DNA from 3 places in the Pseudomonas sp. IT-P253 genome. Region 2 is predicted to be linked to each of the others. Evidence: predicted binding sites of a transcription regulator. Region 2 holds the regulator's gene; each other region holds the start of a gene.

Region 1 (9,746 bases), on a different contig from region 2:
ATTGCACCAATATAGAGCGCAAACCTGAACGAGGTTAAAAAACCGCAGGAAGGGTTTTTAATCTTTGGGTTTGTCTTTGAGTGGGCATTCCGGCCGTTGGCCGTCATCGCCAAGGATGCAGGGTTTGACCTGGCGCTTCTGTGCAAGGGAGATGCGCAGCATGTGAAAAGGCTGATTGGCGGTGCGTTCGACGGTGCGGCCCTGCTCGTCGAGGATTTCCACGGACAGGTGATGGCTGCCTCGGTCGATATTGCTCAGGGCGAACACGGGGCTTGGGCCGGGATCGGTCGTCGGTTGGCTGTCGAGCAGCAAGCGGTAACGATGCCCGCGTTGCAGGCCTGGTTCGCTGGTGACGCTGACGATCAGCTCGCCGGCGTTACTGCGAATTGTGGCGTCGGGCTCTGGCACCAACACGCTCAGCAGGTCGTAGTGGAACAGTGGTTTGGCTTCAGTTTTCTTCCCGGCAATGACCGGCGCTGCACCGCTCGGGTTGGCGGGCATGCGATTGCTGGGGGGCGTCGGCACGCGCTTGGCGTTGCCGGCGCCGGGTTGGTCGGTAAAGACTCGGTTGCCCTGGGCATCGACGTAAGTGAAGACGTCGGCCATGGCGGGCAGGGTGATGAAGCACACGAGCAGCAGCCACAGCCTCATGGCTTATGCACCCGTTGTACGGTGAAGGTCACGGTCGGACTCTGCTGGACGATGTTTTCCCCGTCGATCACCTGTACCGCGAGGCTGTGTTCACCGCGATCAATGTTGACCAGCTGCAGGAACGGCACGTTACTCGGCTGGCCGTAAGGTTGATCGTCCAGCAATAGCCTGAACAAGTGCGGGCCTTGCAGGCGGGGTTTGATCAGCACATTGACGGTGAAAGTGCCGTTGTTGGCACGCAGGGCTTCGGTGGTGGGCAAGTTGCTCAGTTCCAGCACCTCGTAGGCTTTTGCAGGCTGTTCGCTGCTGCTGGCAGCGGTAGGTGGCGCAGGAGGAGCCTGGCGTTCAATGCTATTGAGCGGCGGCAACTCGACCGGTTGTGCCTTCACCCCGTCGGGGGGGTGATTGCTGTAGGCCGTGTTGCCGTCGGCGTCGGTGTACTTATAGATCTGCGCGGCGGCGGGCAGGGCGATGAACAGCCACATCAATAGAAAACCACGACCCATAAAATCGACCGGAAGCGAGAGCATTGGGTTGCAGCATAGGTCAGGGGTGGCGGCTGACCCAAGTTGTAAACATTTGGCCATGATTTACCGCGATCCCCCAAACACCACAAATCCCCCTGTGTGGGAGCGAGCCTGCTCGCGAAGGCGTCCTGTCAGTCAATATCAATGTTGAATGATAAATCGCCTTCGCGAGCAGGCTCGCTCCCACAGGATTGTTGAATCCAGGGCACAAAAAAGGCCTCCCGAAGGAGGCCTCTTTTTTGTCACGCCGCTTGCGCAGGCGCTACCGGATTAGCAGCTGTAGTACAGCTCGTATTCCAGTGGGTGTACGAAGGTGCGTACTTTGATTTCTTCTTCGCTTTTCAGGGCGATGTAAGCGTCGATGAAGTCGTCGCTGAAAACGCCGCCTTTGGTCAGGAACGCACGACCTTTGTCCAGCTCTTCCAGGGCTTCTTTCAGGCTGCCGCAAACTTGTGGGATCTCTTTCGCCTCTTCAGGCGGCAGGTCGTACAGGTTTTTGTCAGCTGCATCGCCAGGGTGGATCTTGTTCTGGATGCCGTCCAGGCCAGCCATCAACAGTGCAGCAAAGCCCAGGTACGGGTTGGCTGCTGGATCCGGGAAGCGGGCTTCGATACGGCGAGCGCGAGGGCTGGACACGTAAGGAATACGGATCGAAGCGGAACGGTTACGAGCCGAGTAGGCCAGCATGACCGGAGCTTCGAAACCTGGGACCAGACGCTTGTAGGAGTTGGTCGACGGGTTGGTGAAGCCGTTCAGGGCCTTACCGTGCTTGATGATGCCGCCGATGAAGAACAGGGCGGTGTCGGACAGGCCGGCATAGCCTTCGCCAGCGAAGGTGTTCTTGCCATCTTTAGCGATGGACAGGTGAACGTGCATACCCGAACCGTTGTCGCCGTACAGAGGCTTAGGCATGAAGGTCGCGGTGCGGCCGTATGCATCAGCAACGTTGTGTACGCAGTACTTCAGGGTCTGTACTTCGTCAGCCTTGGCCACCAGGGTGTTGAACTTCACACCGATTTCGTTCTGGCCGGCAGTGGCCACTTCGTGGTGGTGAACTTCGATGACCAGGCCCATTTCTTCCATGGCGTTGCACATGGAGGTACGGATTTCGTGGTCGTGGTCGAACGGCGGAACAGGGAAGTAGCCGCCTTTGACGCCTGGACGGTGGCCGCGGTTGCCGCCTTCCACGTCCTGGTCGGACATCCACGAACCTTGTTCGGAGTAGATTTTGAACATCGAGCCGGAGATGTCGGACTTGAACTTCACTTCGTCGAAGATGAAGAACTCTGGCTCTGGACCTACGAATACGGTGTCGCCGATACCGGTCGACTTCAGGTATTCCTCGGCACGCTTGGCGATCGCCCGTGGGTCACGGTCGTAGCCTTGCATGGTCGAAGGTTCGATCACGTCGCAAACCAGAATCAGGGTTGGCTCTTCGGTGAACGGGTCGAGGACGGCAGTGCTGTCGTCCGGCATCAGGATCATGTCGGAAGCTTCGATGCCTTTCCAGCCAGCGATGGAGGAACCGTCGAACATTTTGCCTTCTTCGAAGAAAGCGTCATCCAGCGCGTCGCGAGCCGGCATGGTCACGTGGTGCTGAGTGCCTTTGGTGTCAGTGAAGCGCAGATCAATCCACTTGACGTCATGATCTTTGATGAGTTGAACCGACTTCGACATAGTGTCCTCCGGGTGGCTTCGGGCTTAGTAGTGGATGCCCTTAGAATGTGGGTGATGCCGGCGCGAATACTCTGCCAAGGCAACCTGCCTCACAAGGGAGCAAATTGCATGCCAGTGCCCCACCATGGGTTTTTTGCCCCAATATCACGCTTATAAAGGCAGTCGGTGTCTTAAAGCGAGAAATATCGCCCTACAATGTTGCGTTAAATTTCAGAAATGACCTGTTTTGGTGCGCGCAAAACCTTCTGCACATTAACTGGTTAAACCTTGAGCAATTTCCGCTATAATCCGCGCCCCCCTTTTTCGGCTGGCCCAGCGCGCGCTGTTTTCATGAAACTAATCGTAAAAGTCTTTCCCGAGATCACCATCAAGAGCCGCCCGGTACGGATGCGTTTCATCCGCCAGTTGGCCAAAAACATTCGCACCGTGCTCCGCGACCTGGACCCGGCCGTGGTGGTGAACGGTGTGTGGGACAATCTCGAGCTGGAAACCCGCGTCAGCGAGCCCAAAGCCCTGAAGGAGATGACCGAGCGCCTGAGCTGCATGCCGGGCATCGCGCATTTTCTGCAGGTCGATGAATACCCGTTGGGTGACTTCGACGACATCGTCGCCAAGTGCAAGCAGCACTTCGGTGATTCGTTGGCCGGGAAGATTTTTTCGGTGCGCTGCAAGCGTGCCGGCAAGCATGAATTCACCTCGATGGACGTTGAGAAATACGTCGGCAGCCAACTGCGTCGTCAGTGCGGCGCCGCCGGAATCTCGCTCAAAACGCCGGAAATCGAAGTTCGCATCGAAATTCGCGACAAACGGTTGTTCGTGATCCACAGCCAGCACAACAGCATCGGTGGTTATCCGCTGGGCGCCCTGGAACAGACGCTTGTGCTGATGTCCGGCGGCTTCGATTCCACCGTGGCTGCCTACCAGATCATGCGCCGCGGCCTGATGAGCCATTTCTGCTTCTTTAATCTGGGCGGACGTGCCCATGAACTGGGCGTTATGGAAGTCGCGCATTTCATCTGGAAGAAGTACGGCAGCTCCCAACGCGTGTTATTTGTCAGTGTGCCGTTCGAGGAAGTACTGGGAGAAATTCTCGGGAAAGTCGATAACAGTCATATGGGTGTAGTTTTGAAGCGTATGATGTTGCGCGCTGCTTCCCGTATTGCTGATCGACTCGACATCGAGGCGCTGGTCACCGGTGAAGCGATTTCCCAGGTTTCCAGCCAAACGCTGCCGAACCTGTCCGTGATCGACTGCGTGACCGACAAGTTGGTTCTGCGTCCGCTGATCGCCAGTCACAAGCAGGACATCATCGACCTGGCTAACGAAATCGGCACTGCCGACTTCGCCAAGCACATGCCGGAGTACTGCGGGGTCATCTCGGTGAACCCCAAGACCCACGCCAAGCGTCCGCGCGTGGAGCATGAAGAGAAAGAATTCGATATGGCGGTACTCGAGCGTGCGCTCGAGAACGCCAAACTGGTACCGATCGATCGGGTCATCGACGAATTGGGCCAGGATGTGCAGATTGAAGAAGTCAGCGAAGCGCTGGCCGGTCAGATCATCATCGACATCCGTCACCCGGATGCCGCTGAAGACGACCCGCTGAGCCTGGCTGGTATCGAGGTACAAGCGATGCCCTTCTATGCATTGAACGCTCGTTTCAAGGAACTGGACCCTACTCGCCAGTACCTGCTGTATTGCGACAAAGGCGTGATGAGTCGCCTGCATGCCCACCATTTGCTCAGTGAGGGGCATGCCAATGTGCGCGTTTATCGACCGAGCTAAGTGCCCGGGGCTGTTTGCCTGTGGCCTGCGTCACCGGCCCCCCGACGCCGCCGTCAAGCTGTAACGGCTTTGCCGGACTCTACTGTTAATCGCTGCCAAGACTTGTCAGCACACCGAATCCTCTGATCGAGATACACAAGTGATCGAAAATCTACGCAACATCGCCATCATTGCTCACGTTGACCATGGTAAGACCACCCTGGTAGACAAACTCTTGCGTCAATCCGGCACCCTGGAGCGCAACGAGCTCAACGACGAGCGCGTGATGGACTCCAACGACCAGGAGAAAGAGCGCGGTATTACCATTTTGGCGAAAAACACCGCCATCAACTGGAACGGCTACCACATCAACATCGTGGACACCCCGGGCCACGCCGACTTCGGCGGCGAAGTTGAACGCGTAATGTCGATGGTTGACTCCGTTCTGCTGCTGGTTGACGCTCAAGACGGCCCTATGCCGCAAACCCGTTTCGTGACCAAGAAGGCTTTCGAAGCCGGCCTGCGTCCAATCGTGGTCATCAACAAGGTTGACCGTCCAGGCGCACGTCCGGACTGGGTTCTGGACCAGATCTTCGACCTGTTCGACAACCTCGGTGCTACCGAAGAACAGCTGGACTTCAAAGTCGTCTACGCTTCGGCCCTGAACGGCATTGCCGGTCTGGAACACACCGACATGGCTGAAGACATGACTCCGCTGTACCAGTCGATCGTCGACAACGTACCAGCACCGAAAGTTGACCGTGACGGTCCGTTCCAGATGCAAATCTCGGCACTGGACTACAACAGCTTCCTGGGCATCATCGGCGTTGGCCGTATCGCTCGTGGTCGCGTCAAGCCGAACACCCAGGTTGTGGCTATCGATGCCGACGGCAAGCGCCGTAACGGTCGTATCCTGAAGCTGATGGGTCACCACGGTCTGCACCGCATTGACGTTGAAGAAGCAGCTGCCGGCGACATCGTCTGCATCAGCGGCTTCGACCAGCTGTTCATCTCCGACACTCTGTGCGACCCACTGAACGTCGAAGCGATGAAGCCGCTGACCGTTGACGAACCAACCGTTTCGATGACCTTCCAGGTTAACGACTCGCCGTTCTGCGGCCGTGAAGGCAAGTTCGTCACCAGCCGTAACATCAAGGAACGTCTGGACAAAGAACTGCTCTACAACGTTGCCCTGCGCGTTGAAGAAGGCGACACCGCTGACAAGTTCAAAGTCTCCGGCCGTGGTGAGCTGCACCTCTCGGTACTGATCGAAACCATGCGTCGCGAAGGCTTCGAAATGGGTGTTGGTCGTCCGGAAGTGATCATCCGCATGGTTGATGGCGTCAAGCACGAACCGTACGAAAACGTGACCATCGACCTGCCAGAAGAATCGCAAGGTTCGATCATGGAACAGATCGGTATCCGTAAAGGCGACCTGACCAACATGGTTCCGGATGGCAAGGGCCGTGTGCGCCTTGAGTACAACATCCCGGCACGTGGCCTGATCGGTTTCCGTAACGAGTTCCTGACCCTGACCTCCGGTGCAGGCATCCTGACCTCGATCTTCGACCGTTACGACGTGATGAAGTCCGGCGACATGTCCGGCCGTCAGAACGGCGTGCTGGTTTCGGTGGCTACCGGTAAGGCACTGACTTACTCGCTGGAAACCCTGCAAGCTCGCGGCAAACTGTTCCTGGGTCACGGTGAAGACGTGTACGAAGGTCAAATCGTCGGCATCAACAGCCGCGACAACGACCTGGGCGTCAACCCAACCAAAGGCAAGAAGCTCGACAACATGCGTGCTTCGGGTAAAGACGAAACCATCGCTCTGGTTCCGCCTATCCGCTTCACCCTGGAGCAGGCTCTGGAATTCGTTCAAGAAGACGAATTGTGCGAAGTCACTCCTAAGTCCATCCGTCTTCGCAAGAAGATCCTGGGCGAAAGCGAGCGTACCCGCGCTGCCAAGAAGTCCGGTAACTAAGTCATTTAGTTAGCTGGCAAAAAAACGCCCCCGACCGCAAGGTCGGGGGCGTTTTTTTTTGTCTGGGGTTTGGGCGGTGTTTGTGCCGGCCCCTTCGCGGGCAAGCCTCGCTCCTACGGGTTTTGCATGACCTGTAGGAGCGAGGCTTGCCCGCGAAGGCGATATGGCATTCAACATCCATGTTGAAGGTAAGGGCCTCTTCGCGGGCAAGCCTCGCTCCTACAGGTTTCAAGAGCTGACTTTTTTTCGCGGCACGATCTTTTTCAGCAATTGCTTCGCTTTTCCGCGCAGCCGGGCTAACCCGGAAGCTTTCCCTGGCGGACTTAGCCCCTGCTGCCGCACCCAATCCTTCCAGCGAATCCGCTCATCGCGCACCAGCCAGCCTTCCTGCTGGGAAAAACTCTCCGCCAGATACAACCCGCGAGTGCTCGCCGGGTAAAGCTGATCCTTTTTCAAGGTGTACAACTCGGCCATCGGCTGGCCATCCTGCAGTGGCATCAGGTACAGGTCGGGACGCTTGCGATCGAGCCGGGCCACCAGTTGATCGCCTTCCAGGCGCTCATCGACATGAAACAGGCTCAGGGATTTGGCCTCCTTGGGGACTTCCAGGCGCAAGTCATAAATCAATTGAAGCGACGCTGTCGGCAAATGCACGTAAGCCCGTGGCCGTTCTATCAACTGCATGTTGGCGCAACGCACCGGTCGCGCCGAACCAGACAACGGCGTCAGGCGAAACGGCAGTGCTTCACGGTAATGCAGGGCGCTGGCATAGGGCGCCGGCAGCCAGGTGTCGTTGAAACGCCCGCCAAGCCAGCCTTCCGGGGTTTCCAGCAAGCATTCTTCGGCAATTTCCTGGATCGCCGTGTGCAGCGGCAAGTTCAGTTCATGGGCCGGCACATAACCGGAAATAAGCTTGAGCACCACATCGCCGCGGTCCTGCCGACGCTGACGCACCAACACCCAGTAATCGCGATTCTGCCAGTGCAGGGTCAGGCGCACCGAGACCCCGAGATTGGCAAGCTCCAGGGAGAACCGCTCGGGGTTGGCCACCGTCACCGGGCGGCGACGTTGCAGGGTCTGGGCGAAATTGAGCGGCATCCCGACGCTCTGGTAGCTCAAGCCTTCGGGGGTCGCTTCGACGTATAACGGCAGGGTCTTGAAGTTGCTCGGGTTCTTTCTAATGAGCGTACGCGGCATGTCGGCTCCTGCTTAAGGCCGCGTGGGCGGCATCAGTTTCTACGAAGGACCTGGGCAACGGTCGCGACGTTGTGGGCGAGGTGCAGCGGATTGATGGTCCCGACAATAGCACTGGCCACACCGGGATGTTCAAACAACAACTCGAAGCTGGCACGCACCGGGTCCACACCCGGGCTCAGGCAGGCGTGACCGCTGGCCAAGGCTTTTTTCACCAGGATGGCTTTGCCGTGAGCAGCAGCATAGTCAATGACCGCTTTCTCGCTCTGCTCGTTCAGATTGTAGGTGACCATTGCGCAATCACCTTGTTCCAGAGCCTTCAAACCGCCTTCGACGGTTTTACCGGAGAAGCCGTAGCCGCGAATCTTGCCTTCGCGCTTAAGCTCGGCGAGGGTGGTATAAACGTCGCTGTCGTTGAGGATCGCCAGGTCGTTACCGTCGGAATGCACCAGCACCAGGTCAATGAAATCCGTTTCCAGGCGTTGCAAGCTGCGCTCCACCGACAATCGCGTGTGGGCGGCGCTGAAATCGTGGCTCGACTGGCCGTCGGCAAACTCTTCGCCGACTTTGCTGACAATCACCCACTCCTGGCGCTGGCCACGCAACAACGGCCCGAGGCGCTCTTCGCTGCGCCCATACGCTGGCGCCGTGTCGATCAGGTTGATACCCATATCGCGCGCAAGTTTGAGCAGCATGCGTGCTTCGTCATCGCCGGGAATCTGGAAGCCGTTGGGGTATTTCACGCCTTGATCGCGACCCAGTTTCACGGTGCCCAGGCCCAGAGGCGAAACCGCCAGCCCGGTGCTGCCCAGAGGGCGGTGCAGGTCGTGCAGGGTCGGTTGGCTCATGGCAACAGTTGCTCCCAGGCTGGAACGCCCATCGGCGGTTTCGGCAGGTCGGGCAGGGGGGCCGTGTGGCTTGGCTGGATGCCGTCACGGGTAAAGCTTGCGATGACACGGTCGGCGAAGTCTGGCGCCAGTGCCAGTTTGGTTGGCCAGCCCACCAGCAACCGACCCTGCTCTGCAAGGAACGCGTTGTCGGGGCGGGTCAGGCCCGATTGCAGCGGCTCGGCGCGATCCACGCGCAAGGTTGCCCACTGCACGGTGCTCAGGTCGATCCATGGCAATAACTGGCCGAGTTCTTTCTGCGCCGTGGCGATTTGCTCGGCGGGTTCGCGGGCAACACCTTCGGCTTCGGCGATATCGCCGCCCAGATACCAGACCCACTGGCCATCGGCGGCCGGATGGGTGGTCACGGTAATGCGCGGTTTGGTTCCGCCACCCAGGCAATGAGCGTACAGCGGTTTCAGGCTTGGTCCTTTGGCGATGATCATGTGCAATGGCCGGCGCTGCATGGCCGGCTGGCTTAGCCCAAGTGTTTCGAGCAGCGCGGCTGTACCGGCACCGGCGCTCAAGACAATGCGTTGGGCACGGATCTCGCGGTCGTCGACCTTCAGGCCGACCAGGATTCCACCCTCCAGCAGCGGTTCGATCTTTTGACCCGCGAGCAAGCCATCACCCGCCAGGTCGGCCAGGCGCCGGATCAGGCTCGGGACGTCGATCACCAGTTCTGCCAAGCGGTAGACCTTGCCCTTGAAGCGCTTGTCTTGCAGGGCCGGCGGCAGTTGCTCGCCCTTGACCTGATCGACACGGCCGCGCACTGCTTTGCTGGCGAAGAAACTGGTGAGGTTGCCGGCGAGGGTGCCGGGGGACCAGAGGTAATGGGCCTCGGACAGCAGGCGCACGCCGGACAAGTCCAGCTCACCGTTACCGGCCAGTGCCTCGCGCCAGCGTCGCGGCATATCGGCGATGGCTTCCGAGGCGCCGGTCAGGGCGCCATGCAGCGCGTACTTGGCGCCGCCGTGGATGATGCCCTGGGACTTCACACTTTGCCCGCCGCCGAGGCTGGCGCTCTCCACCAGCACGGTCGAAAAACCCTGGCGGCGCAAGCGT
Region 2 (9,746 bases):
GCGCTTGAAGGTCAGTCCCTTCAGCTCGACCGCGTAGGCGTTATCGGCACTCATCTAAACTCCTTGCGATGCAGCCTCTCACTCGGACGCCTGACTTTCTGGCGAAAGCACATACCTCCTGGGCGGGCCGAACTGGCGGCGAACTATATCACTGCACAGGCCAAGCGCCAAAGGCCCAAGCCGGGGCATATTCAGCAACGTGACAGACAAAACGCTTCATTTAGAGGGTTTCGGTAACCGGGAATGACAATGCGCGACGAACTAGCGTGAGGGTTTCCATCATTACCGCTATAATCGCCGCCTTTTCATCAGGCTATACGATTTCTGACATGAGCCAATCCAGCGACCTGATTCAATCCGCCCAACGCACCATCCGCCTCGAACTGGAAGCCGTACAAGGCTTGCTACCCCATATCGACGCGGATTTCGTACGCGCTTGCGAGATGATTCTGGCCAGCAAAGGCCGAGTGGTTGTGGTTGGCATGGGCAAATCGGGGCACATCGGCAACAAGATCGCCGCGACCCTGGCCAGCACCGGCACCACGGCGTTCTTCGTGCATCCAGCCGAAGCCAGCCACGGTGACATGGGCATGATTACCCGCGACGACATCATCCTCGCGCTGTCGAACTCCGGTTCCACCAATGAAATCATCACCCTGCTACCGCTGATCAAGCGCCTGGGCATTCAATTGATCAGCGTGACCGGCAATCCTGACTCTGCGCTGGCCAAGGCGGCCGAGGTCAACTTGAACGTTCACGTCGAGCACGAAGCTTGCCCGCTGAACCTCGCACCGACCTCGTCGACCACCGCGGCACTGGTCATGGGCGACGCCCTGGCCGTGGCGCTGCTGGAAGCCCGCGGCTTTACCGCGGAAGATTTCGCGTTCTCCCACCCTGGCGGCGCACTTGGCCGACGCCTGTTGCTGAAAGTGGAAAACGTCATGCACGCCGGACAAGAACTGCCGCAAGTACAGCGCGGCACCCTGCTCAAGGACGCGCTGATGGAAATGACCCGCAAGGGCCTGGGCATGACCGTCATCCTGGAAGCCGACGGCAAACTCGCCGGGATCTTCACGGACGGCGATTTGCGTCGCACGCTGGACCGCAGCATCGACATCCACAGCGCAACGATTGACCAGGTCATGACCGCCCACGGCAAGACCGCTCGTGCCGAGATGCTTGCCGCCGAGGCGCTGAAAATCATGGAAGACCATAAAATCAACGCACTGGTCGTGGTCGACAGCGAAGATCGCCCGGTCGGCGCCTTGAACATGCACGATTTGCTGCGCGCAGGAGTAATGTAATGAGCCAGGATCTGCTGCAACGCGGCAAACACATCAAACTGGCGGTGTTCGACGTCGACGGCGTACTGACTGACGGGCGCCTGTACTTCCTTGAAGACGGCAGCGAATTCAAGACGTTCAACACCCTCGATGGCCAAGGCATCAAGATGTTGATGGCAGCTGGCGTGCAGACCGCTATCATTAGCGGTCGCAAGACCCCGGTAGTCGAACGGCGAGCGAAGAACCTCGGCATTCCCCACCTGTATCAGGGCCGCGAAGACAAACTGGTGGTGCTCGACGAACTGCTGGCCCAACTCAACCTGAGCTATGAACAAGTCGCTTACCTCGGCGATGATCTGCCAGACCTGCCAGTCATTCGCCGCGTCGGCCTGGGCATGGCGGTGGCCAATGCCGCCACTTTTGTACGCGAACACGCCCACGGCATCACCCAGGCCCGCGGCGGCGAGGGTGCCGCTCGCGAATTCTGCGAATTGATCCTGCGCGCCCAGGGCCGCCTCGATGCGGCCAACGCTGCGTACCTGTGAGCCAACTATGCTGAGCAAGAAATTTCGCAACACCCTGATGTTCAGTTGCATCGCAGCGATCTTTGCAGCGGCCGGCTACTGGAACATCAGTCCGGAACGTTTCCTCGACAAGCCGGTGGCAAAGGTCGATGAAAGTGCGATCGACTATTACGCGACCAATGCCCACAGCGTGCAGTACCTGCCGGACGGTAAGCTGCAATACGAAATGACGTCCGACAAGGTCGAACACCTGAAAGCGACCGAGGTGACGTTGCTGACCAACCCCGACGTGAACATGTACCGTGGCACCGAGTTCCCGTGGCACGTCCAGAGCGAGCGCGGCGAAGTCAATCCGGACGGCACTCAGGTCGAACTGATTGACTCGGTGCGCATTACGCGTTTCGACGAGAAGAACCGCAAGACCCTGATTACCAGCACCCGCATGACCGTGTTCCCGCAACAGCAATATGCGCAGACCGAGCAACCCGTTAGAATCGACGGCGCTGGCGGTGTATCGACTGGCAAGGGAATGAAAGCGTATTTGAAAGAAAGCAGGATACACCTGCTATCGAACGTAAGAGGACAGTATGAGGCTCGTTAAAACTCTCCCTATTTTGCTCTGTCTGAGCGCAGCACTGGGAAGCGTGAGCGCCTGGGCTCTGCCGAACGATCAAGAGCAGCCTATCCGCATTCAGGCCGATGATGCCCAACTGGACGACAAGAATGGCGTCGCCACCTATAAAGGCGACGTGATCATTACCCAGGGCTCGATGAAGGTTACCGGCAACACCGTGACCATCACCCGCACGCCCACTGGCGATATCGACGTGGTGACTTCGGTGGGCAACCTCGCCTACTTCGAGCAACTGCAAACCCAGGGCGACAGCAAGCCTGTTCAGGGTTGGGGGGTGACTGTCCAGTACCACGCCTCGCAAAACCGTGTCGTGCTGATCGATAAGGCAAAAGTTATCGACAAGGACAACAACGTCACCCAAGGCGAGAAAATCGTCTACGACACCGTCAAGAAGCTAGCCAGCGCCGGTCGCGCCACAGGCAACAAGGTCACCGAGGCGCGTCCGCGCATTGACATGGTGATCCAGCCGAAGAAGAAAACCGACGAGCAAAAGGCCCCGTAATGGCAACTCTGAAAGCTCAGCATCTGGCCAAGAGCTACAAGAGCCGCCAGGTCGTGCGTGACGTCAGCCTGTCCATCGACAGCGGTCAGATCGTCGGCCTGCTGGGCCCCAACGGTGCCGGCAAGACCACCTGTTTCTACATGATCGTTGGCTTGGTACAGGCCGATCAGGGGCGCGTACTGATCGACGATCTGGACGTCAGCCACCAGCCCATGCACGGTCGCGCCAAAGCGGGTATCGGCTATCTTCCGCAAGAAGCGTCGATCTTCCGCAAACTCTCGGTTGCAGACAACATCATGGCCATCCTCGAGACCCGCAAGGAACTCGACAAGGCCGGTCGCCGCAAGGAACTGGAAAGCCTGCTGCAGGAATTCCACATCAGCCACATCCGCGACAGCCTCGGCATGAGCCTGTCGGGCGGCGAACGCCGCCGCGTGGAAATCGCCCGGGCACTGGCCACCAACCCGAAATTCATCCTGCTCGATGAACCCTTCGCCGGCGTGGACCCGATTTCGGTGGGCGATATCAAGCAGATCATTTACCACCTCAAGGCCAAAGGCATTGGCGTGCTGATCACTGACCACAACGTGCGCGAAACCCTCGATATCTGCGAAACCGCCTACATCGTCAACGATGGTCAACTGATCGCCGAAGGCGACTCCGCCACCATCCTGGCCAACGACCTGGTCAAGGAAGTGTATCTGGGCCATGAGTTCCGCCTGTAAGCACTGAGGTGTCTGGCTAGTCGGCAGAGCGCTCGTCTCGATAAAAAATCAATAGTTTTTTATTGTTACAGCGCTCTAGGCAAAGGCTGCAGTTTCGGGCATATAATTTGCTTATGTTTGGCGCTCCGGCGCCCTGTAGTGGATGGCGCATGTGCGCCGGCGAATAAGGTGTTAAGCCCCTGCCATGAAACCATCGCTAGTCTTGAGAATGGGCCAGCAGCTGACGATGACACCGCAGCTGCAACAGGCCATCCGCCTGCTCCAATTGTCGACCCTGGACCTGCAACAGGAAATCCAGGAGGCCCTGGAGTCCAATCCGATGCTCGAACGCCAGGAAGAAGGCGACGACTTCGATAATGCCGACCCTTTGGCCGACAAAGCCGAACAGCAACCCAACGCCGATGTTTCGGAACCCTCCTACCAGGAAACCGCCCCGACGGTGGACAACCTCGAGGAAGGTGACTGGAACGAGCGCATCCCCAACGAACTGCCCGTCGATACCGCATGGGAAGACGTTTACCAGACCAGCGCCAGCAGCCTGCCAAGCAACGATGACGACGAGTGGGATTTCACCACCCGCACATCAGCCGGCGAAAGCCTGCAGAGCCACTTGCTGTGGCAACTGAATCTGGCACCGATGTCCGACACCGATCGCCTGATTGGCGTCACCCTGATCGACTGCATCAATAATCAGGGCTACCTGGACGAAACGCTCGAGGAAATCCTCGAGGCCTTCGATCCGGAACTGGACATCGAACTGGACGAAATCGAAGCCGTCCTGCACCGCATCCAGCAATTCGAACCCGCTGGCATCGGCGCCCGCAACCTGGGTGAATGCCTGCTACTGCAACTGCGCCAGTTGCCGGCCAAGACGCCTTGGCTGGCCGAGGCCAAGCGCCTGGTCACCGACTACATCGACCTGCTCGGCAGCCGCGACTACAGCCAGCTGATGCGTCGCATGAAGCTCAAGGAAGATGAACTGCGCCAGGTCATCGAACTGGTTCAGAGCCTCAACCCGCGCCCAGGCTCTCAGATCGAGTCCAGTGAAGCCGAATACGTCGTTCCCGACGTAATCGTGCGCAAGGACAACGAGCGCTGGCTGGTGGAGCTGAATCAGGAGTCCGTGCCACGCTTGCGGGTCAACGCCCAATACGCCGGTTTCGTGCGCCGCGCCGACACCAGCGCCGACAACACCTTCATGCGCAATCAGTTGCAAGAAGCCCGCTGGTTTATCAAAAGCCTGCAGAGCCGCAACGAAACACTGATGAAAGTTGCCACCCAGATCGTCGAGCATCAACGCGGTTTTCTGGAGTACGGCGACGAAGCCATGAAACCGCTGGTCCTGCATGACATCGCCGAAGCAGTGGGCATGCACGAATCGACGATTTCACGGGTGACCACGCAAAAATTCATGCATACCCCGCGGGGCATCTATGAACTGAAATACTTTTTCTCCAGCCACGTCAGCACTTCCGAAGGCGGTGAATGCTCGTCCACGGCGATCCGGGCGATCATCAAAAAACTGGTTGCCGCGGAAAATCAGAAAAAGCCGTTGAGTGACAGCAAGATCGCTGGTTTACTGGAGGCACAAGGCATTCAGGTGGCCCGCCGCACCGTCGCCAAGTACCGCGAATCCCTCGGGATCGCGCCTTCGAGCGAACGCAAGCGGTTGATGTAAGGGCCACGCCACAGCGTTCCAGTGGCAGGCATTTCTGCCTGCCGCTTTATGCACTGGCAACGAAGGAGAAGCTGTATGCAAGTCAACATCAGTGGACACCAACTGGAAGTGACCGAACCTCTTCGCACCTACATCGGCGAAAAACTTGAACGACTGGAGCGACATTTCGACAAGATCACCAACGTGCAGGTCACGATGACGGTCGAAAAGCTGAAGCAGAAAATCGAAGCCACGCTGCATATTCCCGGCAGTGAAGTAGTCGCCAACGCCGAGCATGACGACATGTACGCGGCGATCGACTCACTCACCGACAAGCTGGATCGCCAACTTAAAAAGCATAAGGAAAAGACCCAGAGCCTCCTCCAGGGCGCTACCGGTCGTTAACACTCCCAACCCATGATTCGACTTGAAAGCATCCTGACCCCCGGCCGTTCACTCGTGAACGTGCCGGGCGGCAGCAAAAAGAAAGCCCTCGAGCAAATTGCCAACCTGATCGCCCGGGAAGTGCCGGGTCTGGAGATGCAAGATGTCTTCGAAGCTCTGATTGCCCGTGAAAAACTCGGTTCTACCGGTTTTGGCAACGGCATCGCTATTCCCCACTGCCGCCTCAAGGGTTGCGGCGCACCCATCAGTGCCTTGATGCACCTGGATGCCCCTATCGATTTCGACGCCATCGACGGTGCCCCGGTTGACCTGCTGTTCGTTTTGTTGGTCCCGGAAGCCGCTACCGATGCGCACCTGGAGCTACTACGCCAGATCGCCAGCATGCTCGATCGCAAGGAAGTGCGCGAAAAACTGCGCGGTGCCTCGAGCAATGAAGCCTTGTATCAGGTTGTCCTGGACGAGCAAAACGGTCAGTAATCATGCGTTTGATCATCGTCAGCGGCCGTTCCGGCTCAGGTAAAAGCACCGCACTCGATGTTCTCGAGGACAGCGGCTACTACTGCATCGACAACCTGCCCGCAGGCCTGCTGCCGGAGTTGGCAGAACGTGCGCTGATTCACACTGAACTGGTACAACCACTGGTTGCCGTATCCATCGATGCGCGTAACTTGCCAAGTCATCTGACGCGGTTTCCCGAACTGCTGGAAGAAGTCCGCGCCCGGCATATCCAGTGTGATGTCTTGTACCTGGATGCCGACGATGAAACCTTGCTCAAACGGTTCTCGGAAACCCGCCGTCGTCACCCACTGAGCAGCGCCAATCGCTCACTGGCCGAAGCGATCAACGACGAAACCAACTTGCTCGGGCCGATCGCCGACCTTGCCGACCTCAAGGTAAACACCACCAACCTGAACCTGTATCAGCTGCGCGATACCATCAAGCTGCGCCTGCTGAACCAACCAGAACCCGGTACTGCGTTTTTGGTGGAGTCATTCGGATTCAAGCGCGGCATGCCGGTGGACGCCGACCTGGTGTTCGACGTGCGTTGCCTGCCCAATCCCTACTGGAAGCCGGAGCTGCGTGAGCAGTCCGGGCTTGATCAACCGGTTGCCGATTACCTGGCTGCACAGCCGGATGTCGAAGAGATGTTCCAGGACATTTCCACTTATCTGCTCAAGTGGCTGCCACGGTTTGCCGCCAGCAACCGCGCATATGTCACCATTGCCATTGGCTGTACCGGCGGGCATCACCGGTCCGTCTACCTGACCGAGCGCCTGGGCCAGTTGCTACAAAAAAACCTGAAGAACGTCCAGGTTCGCCACCGCGACCTCAGCTAAAGGATTCACACCGCGATGCCTGCTCTGGAAATTGAAATCATCAACAAACTGGGCCTGCATGCCCGCGCTTCCGCAAAATTCGTTGGTGTGGCGGGCCAGTTCCCATGCCAGATCAGAGCCGGGCGCACGCCTGACTCCATGGTCGACGGGAAAAGCATCATGGCCATGATGATGCTGGCCGCCGGTAAAGGCACCAAAATCCATCTGAGCACGGAAGGCGAGCAGGAGCAGGAAGCGCTCGAAGCTCTGGTGAAGTTGATCAACAACTTCTTCGACGAAGGCGAGTAACGATCTTTTGATCTTAAAAAAAGGCGCGTCACCCAATTGGATGACGCGCCTTTTTGTATTGCGATAAGCGTCAGCTACCTGCCACTGTCATGCGCTCGATCAACACCGAACCAGTGCGAATGTTGCTGCGCAATTCCAGGTCATTACCCACCGCAATGATCTGCTTGAACATGTCGCGCATGTTGCCGGCAATGGTCACTTCCTGGACCGCAAACTGGATTTCGCCGTTCTCGACCCAGTAACCCGCCGCGCCGCGGGAATAATCACCGGTGACCATGTTCAGGCCCTGGCCCATCAGTTCGGTGACCAGCAAACCGCGCCCCATGCGACGCAGCAAGGCGGCTTGGTCTTCATCGCCATGGGTAACAAACAGATTGTGTACGCCGCCAGCGTTTGCGGTGCTCGGCATGCCAAGCTTGCGACCGGAATAGGTGCCAAGGATGTAGGACACCAACTCACCCTTTTCGACGAACGGCTTGGCGTACGTCGCCAGGCCATCGCCATCGAACGCCGAACTGCCCATGGCGCGCATCAGGTGCGGACGCTCATCGATGGTCAGCCATTCCGGAAACAGTTTCTGCCCCAGAGTGCCTTCAAGGAACGACGATTTTCGATACAGACTGCCGCCAGAGATCGCCGAGAGGAAACTGCCAAACAAACCGCCGGCCAGTTCCGCCGAAAACAGTACCGGCACTTCACAGGTGGGCACCGGACGTGCGCCCAGACGGCTCGCCGCCCGTTGCGCGGCACGCTGGCCGATGCTCGCCGGATCGGCCAACAAGTTGCCCTGACGGTTTACGTCATACCAGTAGTCGCGCTGCATCTGCCCGTCGGCTTCAGCAATCATCACGCAGCTGAGGCTGTGACGGGTCGACGCGTAACCGCCGATAAAACCGTGACTGTTGCCGTAAACGCGACAGCCCTGGTGGGTACTGAGGGTGGTGCCGTCGGCATTCTTGATCCGGCTGTCGGTGGCAAACGCCGCCGCTTCACACGCCAGAGCCTGCTCGATGGCTTGTTCCGGGGTGATGTCCCATTGGTGGAACAGGTCGAAATCCTGCAGATCCTTGGCCATCAATGCGGCATCTGCCAGGCCCGAAGCCTCATCTTCAGACGTGTGCCTGGCGATGGCCAGCGCGGCGGCGACGGTTTCGCGAATCGCCTCCGGGCCGCTGGCCGACGTGCTGGCCGACCCTTTGCGCTGACCGACATACAAAGTGATGCCAAAGCCCTGATCACGGTTGAATTCGACGGTTTCGACTTCACGCTGACGCACCGAGGTCGACAGGCCCTGCTCCAGAGACACCGCCACTTCGCAGGCGCTGGCACCCTGGCGTTTGGCTTCAGCGATGATTTGCTCGACTTGTTCTTGCAGTGCCGGCAACGCTTGTGGGCCGACGCTTTCAACTGCACTCATGCTGTTCTCCACTCAAATTCTGCTTTCGGTAAAGGTCATCGAGCGACCGGGCCGGACAAGCGGCCCCCGACTGGTTATCATGGCGGCGTTTCTTTGCGGACGGCCACCATGGTTGATTCTTACGACGACTCCCTCGATACGGGAGAAAAAAGCAAATCCCAGGTTAAACGCGAGCTACATGCTCTGGTTGACCTCGGCGAGCGCCTGACAACACTCAAGCCTGACTTGCTGGCAAAACTGCCATTGACCGACGCTTTGCGTCGGGCTCTGGCCGATGCTTCCAAGCACACCGCGAATATCGCGCGTAAACGGCACCTCATGTTCATCGGCAAACTGATGCGCGATCAGGACACTGACGCCATTCTGACCCTGCTCGATCAACTCGATGCCTCCACTCGGCAGTACAACGAACGTTTCCACGGCCTGGAACGCTGGCGCGATCGGTTGATCGCAGGCGACGATGCCGTCCTGGAAAAATTCGTTGTCGACTACCCGGAGGCCGATCGTCAGCAATTGCGCTCCCTGATTCGTCAGGCCCAGCACGAACTGGCGACCAACAAGCCACCGGCATCGAGCCGTAAAATCTTCAAGTACATCCGTGAGCTGGACGAGACTCAACGCGGTCTGCGTTAAATCTCGAGTCGGGTGAGCCGCCAAGCGGTTCACCCGAAGCTCCATTCCTTATGATCCCGTGCCACCCACGGTGATCGCATCAATTTTCAGGGTTGGCTGGCCGACACCGACCGGCACCGATTGCCCATCTTTGCCACACGTCCCCACACCACTGTCCAGCGCCAGATCGTTACCGACCATCGACACCTTGCTCATGGCTTCCGGCCCATTGCCGATCAACGTCGCGCCTTTGACCGGGGCTGTAATCTTGCCGTCTTCGATCAAATACGCCTCGCTGGTGGAGAACACGAACTTGCCGCTGGTAATGTCCACCTGACCGCCGCCGAGGTTGGCGCAATAGA
Region 3 (9,746 bases), on a different contig from region 2:
CATTGCGGGAACCTCAAAAAGTGTCTACTCACGCTCAAGCGCCGCAAGATACGGGCGAGCCCCGGTGATTGCAAAGGATAACGACTGTGGGACCGAGCCTGCTCGGGAAGAGGCCATCATATTCAACATCAATGTTGACCGACACTCCGTTTTCGCGAGCAGGCTCGCTCCCACAATGGATTGCACATAACTTATCTGCATAGGCCGAAGCCCCGCCGGACGGGAGCCGCGTTACATAGGCAAGGTGCCGGGTGGCCGGTATACTCCGGCGCAATTAACGCATTTTCAAGGATTTCGCCATGAAGCGCCTGATCTCTTCCCTTGCTGCCCTCCTCGCGGTTGCCTGCCTTGTGTCGGCCTGTGGTCAAAAAGGCCCGCTGTACCTGCCCGACGACAGCCAGGATCCTGCCGAGCAGGCCAAGGCGTCGCAGCAATCCCCTTCGAAAGCACACAAGCACGACGTCTACCAATAAGGGAATGCCATGGACGCTTTTAACTACCGTGACGGCGAGCTGTTCGCGGAAGGTGTTGCCCTGTCCGCCATTGCCGAACGCTTTGGCACGCCGACCTACGTCTACTCCCGCGCCCACATCGAAGCCCAGTACCTGGCTTACGCCGATGCGCTGGCCGGCATGCCGCACCTGGTTTGCTTTGCAGTAAAAGCCAATTCCAACCTGGGTGTACTGAATGTCCTGGCCCGTCTTGGCGCCGGTTTCGACATCGTCTCCCGTGGTGAACTGGAACGCGTTTTAGCCGCTGGCGGCAGCGCCGACAAGATCGTGTTCTCCGGTGTCGGCAAGACCCGTGACGACATGCGTCGTGCCCTGGAAGTCGGCGTACATTGCTTCAACGTCGAATCCACCGACGAACTCGAACGCCTGCAAATTGTTGCCGCCGAGCTGGGTGTTCGTGCACCGATCTCGCTGCGCGTGAACCCGGACGTCGATGCTGGCACTCACCCGTACATTTCCACCGGGCTGAAAGAGAACAAGTTCGGCATCGCCATCGCCGACGCCGAAGACGTGTACATCCGTGCCGCTCAGCTACCGAACCTGGAAGTGGTCGGCGTCGATTGCCACATCGGTTCGCAACTGACCACTCTGGCGCCGTTCATTGATGCCCTCGATCGCCTTCTAGGCCTGGTCGACCGCCTCGGCGATTGCGGTATTTACCTGCGCCACATCGATCTCGGTGGTGGTTTGGGTGTGCGTTATCGTGATGAAGAGCCGCCATTGGCTGCCGACTACATCAAAGCCGTGCGTGAACGTCTCGATGGTCGCGACCTGGCGCTGGTGTTCGAGCCGGGCCGTTTTATCGTCGCCAACGCCGGCGTATTGCTGACTCAGGTCGAGTACCTCAAGCACACCGAACACAAAGACTTCGCCATCGTCGACGCGGCCATGAATGACCTGATCCGCCCGGCGCTGTATCAAGCCTGGATGGACGTCACCGCCGTACACCCGCGCGCTAGCGCAGCTCGCGCTTATGACATCGTCGGGCCGATCTGCGAAACCGGCGACTTCCTGGCCAAGGATCGTCAGCTGGCCCTGGAAGAAGGTGACCTGCTGGCCGTGCATTCGGCCGGTGCCTATGGGTTTGTCATGAGTTCCAACTACAACACCCGCGGCCGCGCCGCTGAAGTGTTGGTGGACGGTGATCAGGCAGTTGAAGTGCGTCGCCGTGAGACGGTAGCCGAGTTGTTTGCTGGCGAAAGCCTGCTGCCGGAGTAAAACCATGCTGCTGCGTTTTACCAAGATGCACGGCCTGGGTAATGACTTCATGGTCCTCGACCTGGTCAGCCAGCACGCGCACATTCTGCCCAAGCACGCCAAGCAATGGGGCGATCGGCACACTGGCGTCGGTTTCGATCAGTTGCTGATCGTCGAAGCGCCGAGCAACCCGGACGTGGACTTTCGCTATCGGATCTTCAATGCCGACGGCTCGGAAGTGGAACAGTGCGGCAATGGTGCGCGCTGCTTCGCCCGCTTCGTACTCGACAAGCGCCTGACCGCTAAACGGCAGATCCGCGTCGAGACCAAAAGCGGCATCATCGAACTGGATATCCGCAGCGACGGCCAGATCGGTGTCAATATGGGCGCACCGCGCCTGGTGCCGGCCGATATTCCTTTCCTGGCGCCGGAGCAGGCTTCGAGCTATCAGGTCGACGTCGACGGCACCATGGTAGACCTGGCCGCCGTGTCCATGGGTAACCCTCATGCCGTGTTGCGGGTCAGCGACATCAACAATGCACCGGTGCATGAACTGGGGCCAAAAATCGAACATCACCCGCGCTTCCCGGCACGGGTCAATGTCGGTTTTCTCCAGGTCATTGACCGGAACCGCGCGCAGCTGCGCGTTTGGGAGCGCGGGACCGGGGAAACCCAGGCCTGCGGAACCGGCGCCTGTGCGGCCGCAGTGGCCGCGATCAGCCAGGGGTGGATGGATTCGCCGCTATTGATCGACCTGCCCGGCGGGCGTCTGTCCATTGAATGGGCAGGCCCTGGCCAACCGGTCATGATGACCGGCCCGGCAGTCCGCGTATATGAAGGACAAGTGCGTCTTTGAGTGAGCGAAATCCATGACCGATAAGCCTCAGGTACCCGCCCGACAGCCCGACGAATCACCGTCCGAAAGCCTGGAGGCGGCGGCGATTGCCGCGTACCTGGAGGCGCATCCGGATTTTTTCGTCGAGCACGAAGAGTTGCTCCCGGCCCTGCGTATTCCGCACCAGCGTGGTGACACCATTTCACTGGTCGAGCGCCAGATGACCATCCTGCGCGACCGCAACATCGAGTTGCGTCATCGCCTCTCGCACTTGATGGACGTGGCCCGCGACAACGACCGTCTCTTCGACAAGACCCGCCGCCTGATTCTCGCGCTGATGGATGCCACCAGCCTCGACGACGTGGTGATCAGCGTCGAAGACAGCCTGCGCCAGGACTTTCAGGTGCCCTTCGTGAGCCTGATCCTGCTGGGCGACAACCCGATGCCTGTAGGGCGCTGGGTGACGCATGCCGAGGCGCAAACGGCCATCGGCGGCCTGCTCTCGGAAGACAAAAGCGTCAGCGGCAGCCTGCGTGATCACGAACTGGACTTCCTGTTCGGCGAAGAACAGCGCAAGCAGATCGGTTCCACCGCCGTCGTCGCCATCAGCTACCAGGGCATACACGGCGTCCTGGCCATCGCCAGCCGCGACCCGCAGCACTACAAGAGTTCGGTGGGCACGCTGTTCCTGAGTTATATCGCCGAAGTCATGGGCCGTGTCTTGCCACGGGTCAACAATTCCCTACGCTCGGTGCGCTGATCGTGGAACGACAACTGGACGCTTACTGCGAACACTTGCGCAGTGAGCGGCAGGTGTCGCCTCACACGCTGTACGCTTACCGCCGCGACCTCGACAAAGTGCTGGGCTGGTGTGCCAAACAGAACATCGGCAGCTGGGCTGCGCTGGACATCCAGCGCCTGCGCAGCCTGATCGCCCGCCTGCATTCACAGGGTCAATCGTCCCGCAGCCTGGCGCGGCTCCTGTCGGCGGTACGTGGGCTTTATCATTATCTGAACCGTGAAGGTCTCTGCGACCATGACCCGGCAAACGGCCTGGCGCCGCCCAAGGGCGAACGTCGCTTGCCGAAAACCCTCGACACCGACCGCGCGCTGCAATTGCTTGAAGGGGCGGTGGAGGATGATTTTCTGGCGCGTCGGGATCAGGCGATTCTCGAGCTGTTCTATTCCTCCGGATTGCGCTTGTCGGAGCTGACCGGGCTCAATCTCGATCAACTGGATCTGGCAGACGGCATGGTTCAAGTGCTCGGTAAAGGCAGTAAGACCCGTCTTTTACCCGTGGGCAAAAAGGCTCGCGAAGCGCTGGAGCGGTGGTTACCGCTGCGCGCCATGACCAACCCTGCGGACGATGCCGTGTTCGTTAGCCAGCAAGGCCGGCGACTGGGTCCTCGGGCGATTCAGGTGCGGGTCAAGGCGGCCGGCGAACGCGAGCTTGGACAAAATCTGCATCCACACATGTTGCGGCACTCCTTTGCCAGCCACTTGCTGGAGTCCTCCCAGGACCTTCGGGCGGTGCAGGAGTTGCTCGGCCACTCGGACATCAAGACCACCCAGATCTATACCCACCTGGACTTCCAGCATCTGGCGACGGTCTACGACAGCGCCCATCCACGGGCCAAACGCATTAAGGGCGATGATTCATGACCATCCAATTGATCACCTTCGACCTCGACGACACCCTGTGGGACACCGCCCCAGTGATCGTCAACGCCGAAGCCGTTTTGCGCGAATGGCTGACCGAACATGCGCCGAACCTTGGCGCGGTCCCGGTGGAACATTTGTGGACCATTCGTGAGCGGATCCTGAGCAGCGAACCGGAACTCAAACATCGCATCAGCGCTTTGCGCCGGCGGGTGCTGTTCCATGCGCTGGAAGAGGCCGGTTATGACCATCGCCAGGCTTCAGATCTGGCCGATCAGAGCTTTGAAGTGTTCCTGCATGCGCGACATCAGATCGAAGTATTCCCTGAAGTCGAGCCGACGCTGGAGATTCTGGCCAAGCACTATGCCCTCGGCGTGGTCACCAACGGCAATGCCGATGTGAGTCGGCTGGGCCTGGCGGATTATTTCAGATTTGCCTTGTGTGCCGAAGACATCGGCATCGCCAAACCGGATGCACGACTGTTTCATGAGGCGTTGCAGCGGGGTGGCGCTACCGCCAAAACAGCAGTGCATATTGGCGATCATCCAGGTGATGACATTGCCGGCGCCCAGCAGGCAGGGTTACGGGCGATCTGGTTTAACCCGGCGGGCAAGCTGTGGGAAGCGCAGAAGGCACCGGATGCCGAGATTCGCAGCTTGGCCGAATTGCCGGCGCTGTTGGCGCGGTGGAACGCCCGACACTGACCCTGCAATCACCACAAAACCCTGTGGGAGCGAGCTTGCTCGCGATGACGGTGTGTCAGTCAATATCAATTTTGAATGTTAAGCCCTCATCGCGAGCAAGCTCGCTCCCACAGGGGATATGCGCGAATTCAGAATTTTGTTTCGCCCATAAAAAAGCCCGCAGCGACGGCGGGCTTTTTCTGCAAGCAAGCAAATAGCTGGCGCTTAGATAGGCCGACTGCCGTACTTGTTGTCAGGCTTCTTGGGAGGATCGGCGACCACGTTGGCCTCCACTTCCTGCACCTTGCCGCCCTTGGCCAGGAACTCTTCCATAGCCCGCGCCAGAGCATCACGCTCTTTGTTTTTCGCTTCGACGCTCGGCAGCTCATCGACCGATACCGCTGCCTTGGCCTTGCCTTTGGCGGTCGGAACGGGCGCATCACCGCCGTCGTCTTCAGCGACGTCTTCCACCGCTGCTTCCAGACCTTCTTCGGTTTCGTCGTCGTCGCCTACTTCGAGGTCGTCGTTTTCCAGATCATCGTCGCTCATGTTCTACCTCATGACTTGCGAAAAGCAGATTAGTTATAGCCCAGCTTCGCCGTCTGTCGACGGCCGCCGGAAAAAATTCAACCGCCATTGGTGACCAACGGCTTATGCCTCTTCACCGTGCACGGTGGCGAGGACTTTACGAGCACCACCAGAATCACGGTGCTCGCCCAGATAAACACCTTGCCAGGTCCCTAGCGCCAACCGGCCCGCCGAAATCGGCAAACTGAGCTGACAGCCAAGCACGCTGGCCTTGAAGTGCGCCGGGAGGTCGTCCAGGCCTTCGTCGTTATGCTCATAGCCGTCCGCTCCTTGTGGGATCAGACGATTGAAAAATCGTTCGAAGTCGCGACGTACCGCCGGATCGGCGTTCTCGTTGATGGTCAACGACGCCGAGGTATGCTGCAGCCACAAATGCAACAGACCGACCCGACACGCCTTGAGTTCAGGCAGGCCGGCGAGTAACTCGTCCGTTACCAGATGAAAGCCCCGGGGCCTCGCCCGCAAGGTAATCAGAGTCTGTTGCCACATACAGTTCTCCGCACGTTCGGGGCGCATTCTAGCGCGCTCTGGGAAAAAACAAAGGCCCTAATATTCCTTCCATCACGTAAGCCATTGGCCGCAGAAAAATGCCCGCTGTAAACGCGGCCAAAGCTGTAAGAAAAAACCTTTCAGCTACTTCTTCAATGACAAATTCCGGACAAAAAAATGCCCGGCAAGCCGGGCAAGTTTTTTATGCGCGTCTTACATGTTGTAGCCGCGTTCGTTATGAAGTGCCAGGTCGATGCCGACAGCCTCTTCTTCTTCCGTGATACGCAGGCCCATGACAACGTCCAGGACCTTGAGAATGACGAAGGTGACGATTGCGGTGTAGATCACCGTGAAGCCCACGCCTTTGCACTGAATCCAGACTTGTGCGGCGATGTCGGTAACGGTGCCGAAGCCCCCCAGGGACGGTGCAGCAAACACACCGGTCAGGATCGCGCCGAGAATACCGCCGATGCCGTGTACGCCGAAGGCGTCCAGGGAGTCGTCATAGCCGAGTTTGCGCTTCAGCGTGGTGGCGCAGAAGAAGCACACCACACCCGCTGCCAGACCGATCACCAGAGCGCCCATCGGGCCTACGGTGCCAGCGGCCGGAGTGATTGCTACCAGACCGGCGACCACACCCGAAGCAATACCCAGTGCGCTTGGTTTGCCGTGAGTCATCCACTCGGCGAACATCCAGCCCAGTGCAGCCGCAGCGGTTGCGATCTGGGTGACCAGCATCGCCATACCGGCAGTGCCGTTGGCTGCAGCGGCGGAACCGGCGTTGAAGCCGAACCAGCCGACCCACAACATCGCGGCCCCCATCAGGGTATAACCGAGGTTGTGCGGTGCCATCGGAGTGGTTGGGAAGCCTTTGCGCTTGCCCAATACCAGCGCAGCAATCAGACCGGCCACACCGGCGTTGATGTGCACCACGGTGCCGCCCGCGAAGTCGAGCACGCCCCAGTCGCCCAACAGCGAACCCGGACCGCTCCAGACCATATGCGCGATAGGGGAGTAAACCAGCGTCAGCCAGAGGCCCGTGAACACCAGCATCGCGGAGAACTTCATCCGCTCAGCGAACGCACCGACGATCAGGGCCGGGGTGATGATCGCAAAGGTCATCTGATAGGTGACGAACACCGCCTCAGGGAACAGCGCCGCAGGCCCGGTAATACTGGCAGGCGTGATGCCGGCGAGGAAGGCCTTGGCGAAGCTGCCGACAAAGGAGTTGAGGTTGACGACGTTGAGTTCCATCCCCGTGGTGTCAAACGCCATGCTGTAGCCATAAATGAACCACAGGACGGTGACCAGGCCGGTAATGGCGAAGCACTGCATCATCACGGAAAGAACGTTTTTGGAGCGAACCATACCGCCGTAGAACAGCGCGAGGCCGGGAATGGTCATGAACAGCACGAGGGCCGTCGAGATCAACATCCAGGCGGTATCGCCTGAATTGAGGACTGGAGGCGCCACCGGATCTGCCGCCATGGCCAGGCCGGGCATTACGATGGACAACAGGGCTCCAAGCCCTGCGAATTTACGCAGAGTCATATTGTTTTCTCCTGGGGCGTTGGGTTTGTGGCGGCTTAGATTGCGTCGGTATCGGTTTCGCCGGTACGGATGCGAATCGCCTGTTCCAGATTGACCACGAAGATCTTGCCGTCACCGATCTTGCCGGTATTGGCTGCCTTGGTTATCGCCTCGATAACCCGGTCAAGATCCTTGTCGTCAATGGCGACATCGATCTTCACCTTAGGCAGGAAATCGACCACGTATTCCGCGCCGCGATACAGCTCGGTGTGACCCTTCTGCCGACCGAAGCCTTTGACTTCAGTAACGGTAATGCCCTGCACGCCGATCTCGGACAGCGACTCGCGTACGTCGTCCAGTTTGAACGGCTTGATGATGGCAGTGACTAGCTTCATGAAAACTCTCTCCCGAATTGGTGGACTTGCCCCAGGAAAACAAACCCGTCTCAAGTCTAAGCGCAGTGCCTGGCTTTGTAACGCATCGTCGGCCTTACCTGCCCGTCCGACGCCTGCTAACCACTCCGCACGAAACTCTTCCCCCGTTTCGCTTGGCGCACTGCATCCGTCACAGCGACTGCATTCGTGCATGGGTCACCAAGGACTAAGCAGAAAGCTTGCCATCTCCACAAAACTCTCTGTTTTCAAGCCTTTGGACGCCGATGCCTACCACTTCGCGACAACACTCGTCGCGTTACGCACAACAACGGTGCGTTACCGTCCGTCCCCATGCGCGAAAAGCGTGCACCTGAGGCCTGCGGGAATGACTATAGACACTGCGTGATACACTGCCCGCCATTGTTTCCAGGACATTTCCCATGCTCGCACCCAAAGACTTCCTCGACGCTCTGAGTGGCACCGCCTCCCGCCTCTTCAGCGGCGAAACCCCACTGCCGAAAAGCGAAATCGAAAGCCAGTTCAAGGCGTTGCTGCAGAGCGCCTTCAGCAAACTGGACCTGGTGAGCCGGGAAGAATTCGATAGCCAGATGGTCGTACTGGCGCGGACTCGCGCACGGTTGGAGAGTCTTGAGGCGAAGGTGGCGGAGCTGGAAACGAGGCTGAATCCGCCTGCCGAGTAACACACCGCCCCAGTGTGAAATCCAATCCCCTGTAGGAGCTGCCGCAGGCTGCGATCTTTTGATCTAAAACCTCGCAAAAATCCCGGCAACGTCCTACAAGAAAACCACCGCCGTCCGATTGCGCCGTAATGCCTCTGGTTTCTATGCTCATCCCCAGCTGAATAATCAGCTCTGGGTTTGGCGACCCGGAAGCCCCCGAAGCACCGCGACCACATTCGGCCGAGGAATTTATTCCCATCTCGAATTATGGCGGCTATGCGTGGGAGACCTTCGGGTCTGCCGGTTCTCGGGCGTCACCGGTTCGCCAACCCGCGCATGGCTGCCACCCTTTTCGTTTGGCGACGATCAGAGGCAGTTTTCTTCATTTGATCCCGAGAACTGCTCGATGGACGAAAACTATCTGACTCCTCACGTCTTCACCCGCCACAAACTCCACCTCCACGCCCTCCTCCTGGAAAACCAACCGTGGTTCAGCGCCCGCGACCTTGGTCGCCTCTTGCGCCTTTACCTCGACGAACGCGCCGTCCGAAAACTCGACCCCGACCAACGCCAAACCGCACGAATGCTCATCCACGGCAACATCGAAAACACCCTGCTAATCAGCGAATCCGGCGTCTACGCCCTACTGGTCTACCACTACTGCCCCGAATACCGAGCCTTGCGCGAATGGCTGACTCACGAAGTCGTCCCAGCCCTTAGAGACGCGCAACAACCGACGTCACCCGAGCGCCCGATACTGAGTCTGCTCAACTGGCCGGAAATGTCACTGAGCTTGCTGCACTGGAACAACCAGCCTTGGATTCGGTTGCAGAATGTTCCGCAACTATTGCCTGATCAGGAGACTCCAAGGCCTGCTATCAATTCGCCTTGGTGGGAAAAGGCCGCGAAGATGCTTCACGCATTCTGAATAAAAAACCCCACGCTTTTGGCGTGGGGTTCAGTAAATCCAAAACAGCAATCAGGCGCAGTGCGCAAGCCGCTCGACCTGATCCCGAATCGCAGCCCCTCGCTCAATCTCGGCCTTACGCAAATCGTAGGTCGATTGCAGGTTCAGCCAAAATTCCGGGGTCGTGTCCAGACAGATAGATAGCCTTAGAGCCATATCAGCACTGACGCCACGACGCTGGAGCACGATGTCATTCACCGTAGGTGTCGACACGCTCAACGCTCTAGCCAGA

What was found. Region 2 encodes sigma-54, which starts transcription at its own class of promoters, with help from an activator protein. Its sites were predicted from a motif close to ANTGGCATNNANNTTGCTNT; they were not measured.
Positions count from the first base shown of each region.
Region 1: a site for sigma-54 is predicted at 2,952-2,971, ahead of glnA (glutamate--ammonia ligase). Genes of this name have one in related genera too.
Region 3: a site for sigma-54 is predicted at 8,095-8,114, ahead of glnK (P-II family nitrogen regulator). Genes of this name have one in related genera too.

Region 1 is NZ_CATKPT010000033.1:194,951-204,696, reverse strand. It holds gene ACM6IR_RS18175 (DUF4124 domain-containing protein) at 58-651, opposite strand; gene ACM6IR_RS18170 (DUF4124 domain-containing protein) at 648-1,157, opposite strand; gene glnA (glutamate--ammonia ligase) at 1,449-2,855, opposite strand; gene thiI (tRNA uracil 4-sulfurtransferase ThiI) at 3,186-4,640, shown strand; gene typA (translational GTPase TypA) at 4,780-6,600, shown strand; gene ACM6IR_RS18150 (metal ABC transporter ATPase) at 6,829-7,797, opposite strand; gene ACM6IR_RS18145 (aldo/keto reductase) at 7,830-8,642, opposite strand; gene ACM6IR_RS18140 (NAD(P)/FAD-dependent oxidoreductase) at 8,639-9,746, opposite strand, start outside.
Region 2 is NZ_CATKPT010000032.1:40,085-49,830, forward strand. It holds gene ACM6IR_RS17240 (ATP-binding cassette domain-containing protein) at 1-54, opposite strand, end outside; gene ACM6IR_RS17245 (KpsF/GutQ family sugar-phosphate isomerase) at 330-1,304, shown strand; gene ACM6IR_RS17250 (KdsC family phosphatase) at 1,304-1,828, shown strand; gene lptC (LPS export ABC transporter periplasmic protein LptC) at 1,836-2,408, shown strand; gene lptA (lipopolysaccharide transport periplasmic protein LptA) at 2,395-2,943, shown strand; gene lptB (LPS export ABC transporter ATP-binding protein) at 2,943-3,668, shown strand; gene ACM6IR_RS17270 (RNA polymerase factor sigma-54) at 3,853-5,346, shown strand; gene hpf (ribosome hibernation-promoting factor, HPF/YfiA family) at 5,422-5,730, shown strand; gene ptsN (PTS IIA-like nitrogen regulatory protein PtsN) at 5,743-6,207, shown strand; gene rapZ (RNase adapter RapZ) at 6,210-7,067, shown strand; gene ACM6IR_RS17290 (HPr family phosphocarrier protein) at 7,083-7,355, shown strand; gene pmbA (metalloprotease PmbA) at 7,426-8,772, opposite strand; gene yjgA (ribosome biogenesis factor YjgA) at 8,881-9,405, shown strand; gene tldD (metalloprotease TldD) at 9,454-9,746, opposite strand, start outside.
Region 3 is NZ_CATKPT010000055.1:304,861-314,606, reverse strand. It holds gene cyaY (iron donor protein CyaY) at 1-3, opposite strand, end outside; gene lptM (LPS translocon maturation chaperone LptM) at 300-473, shown strand; gene lysA (diaminopimelate decarboxylase) at 483-1,730, shown strand; gene dapF (diaminopimelate epimerase) at 1,735-2,565, shown strand; gene ACM6IR_RS23870 (DUF484 family protein) at 2,579-3,304, shown strand; gene xerC (tyrosine recombinase XerC) at 3,307-4,206, shown strand; gene ACM6IR_RS23860 (HAD family hydrolase) at 4,203-4,907, shown strand; gene sutA (transcriptional regulator SutA) at 5,112-5,435, opposite strand; gene ACM6IR_RS23850 (secondary thiamine-phosphate synthase enzyme YjbQ) at 5,538-5,963, opposite strand; gene ACM6IR_RS23845 (ammonium transporter) at 6,177-7,514, opposite strand; gene glnK (P-II family nitrogen regulator) at 7,550-7,888, opposite strand; gene ACM6IR_RS23835 (accessory factor UbiK family protein) at 8,308-8,568, shown strand; gene ACM6IR_RS23830 (Bro-N domain-containing protein) at 8,954-9,475, shown strand; gene ACM6IR_RS23825 (HigA family addiction module antitoxin) at 9,527-9,746, opposite strand, start outside.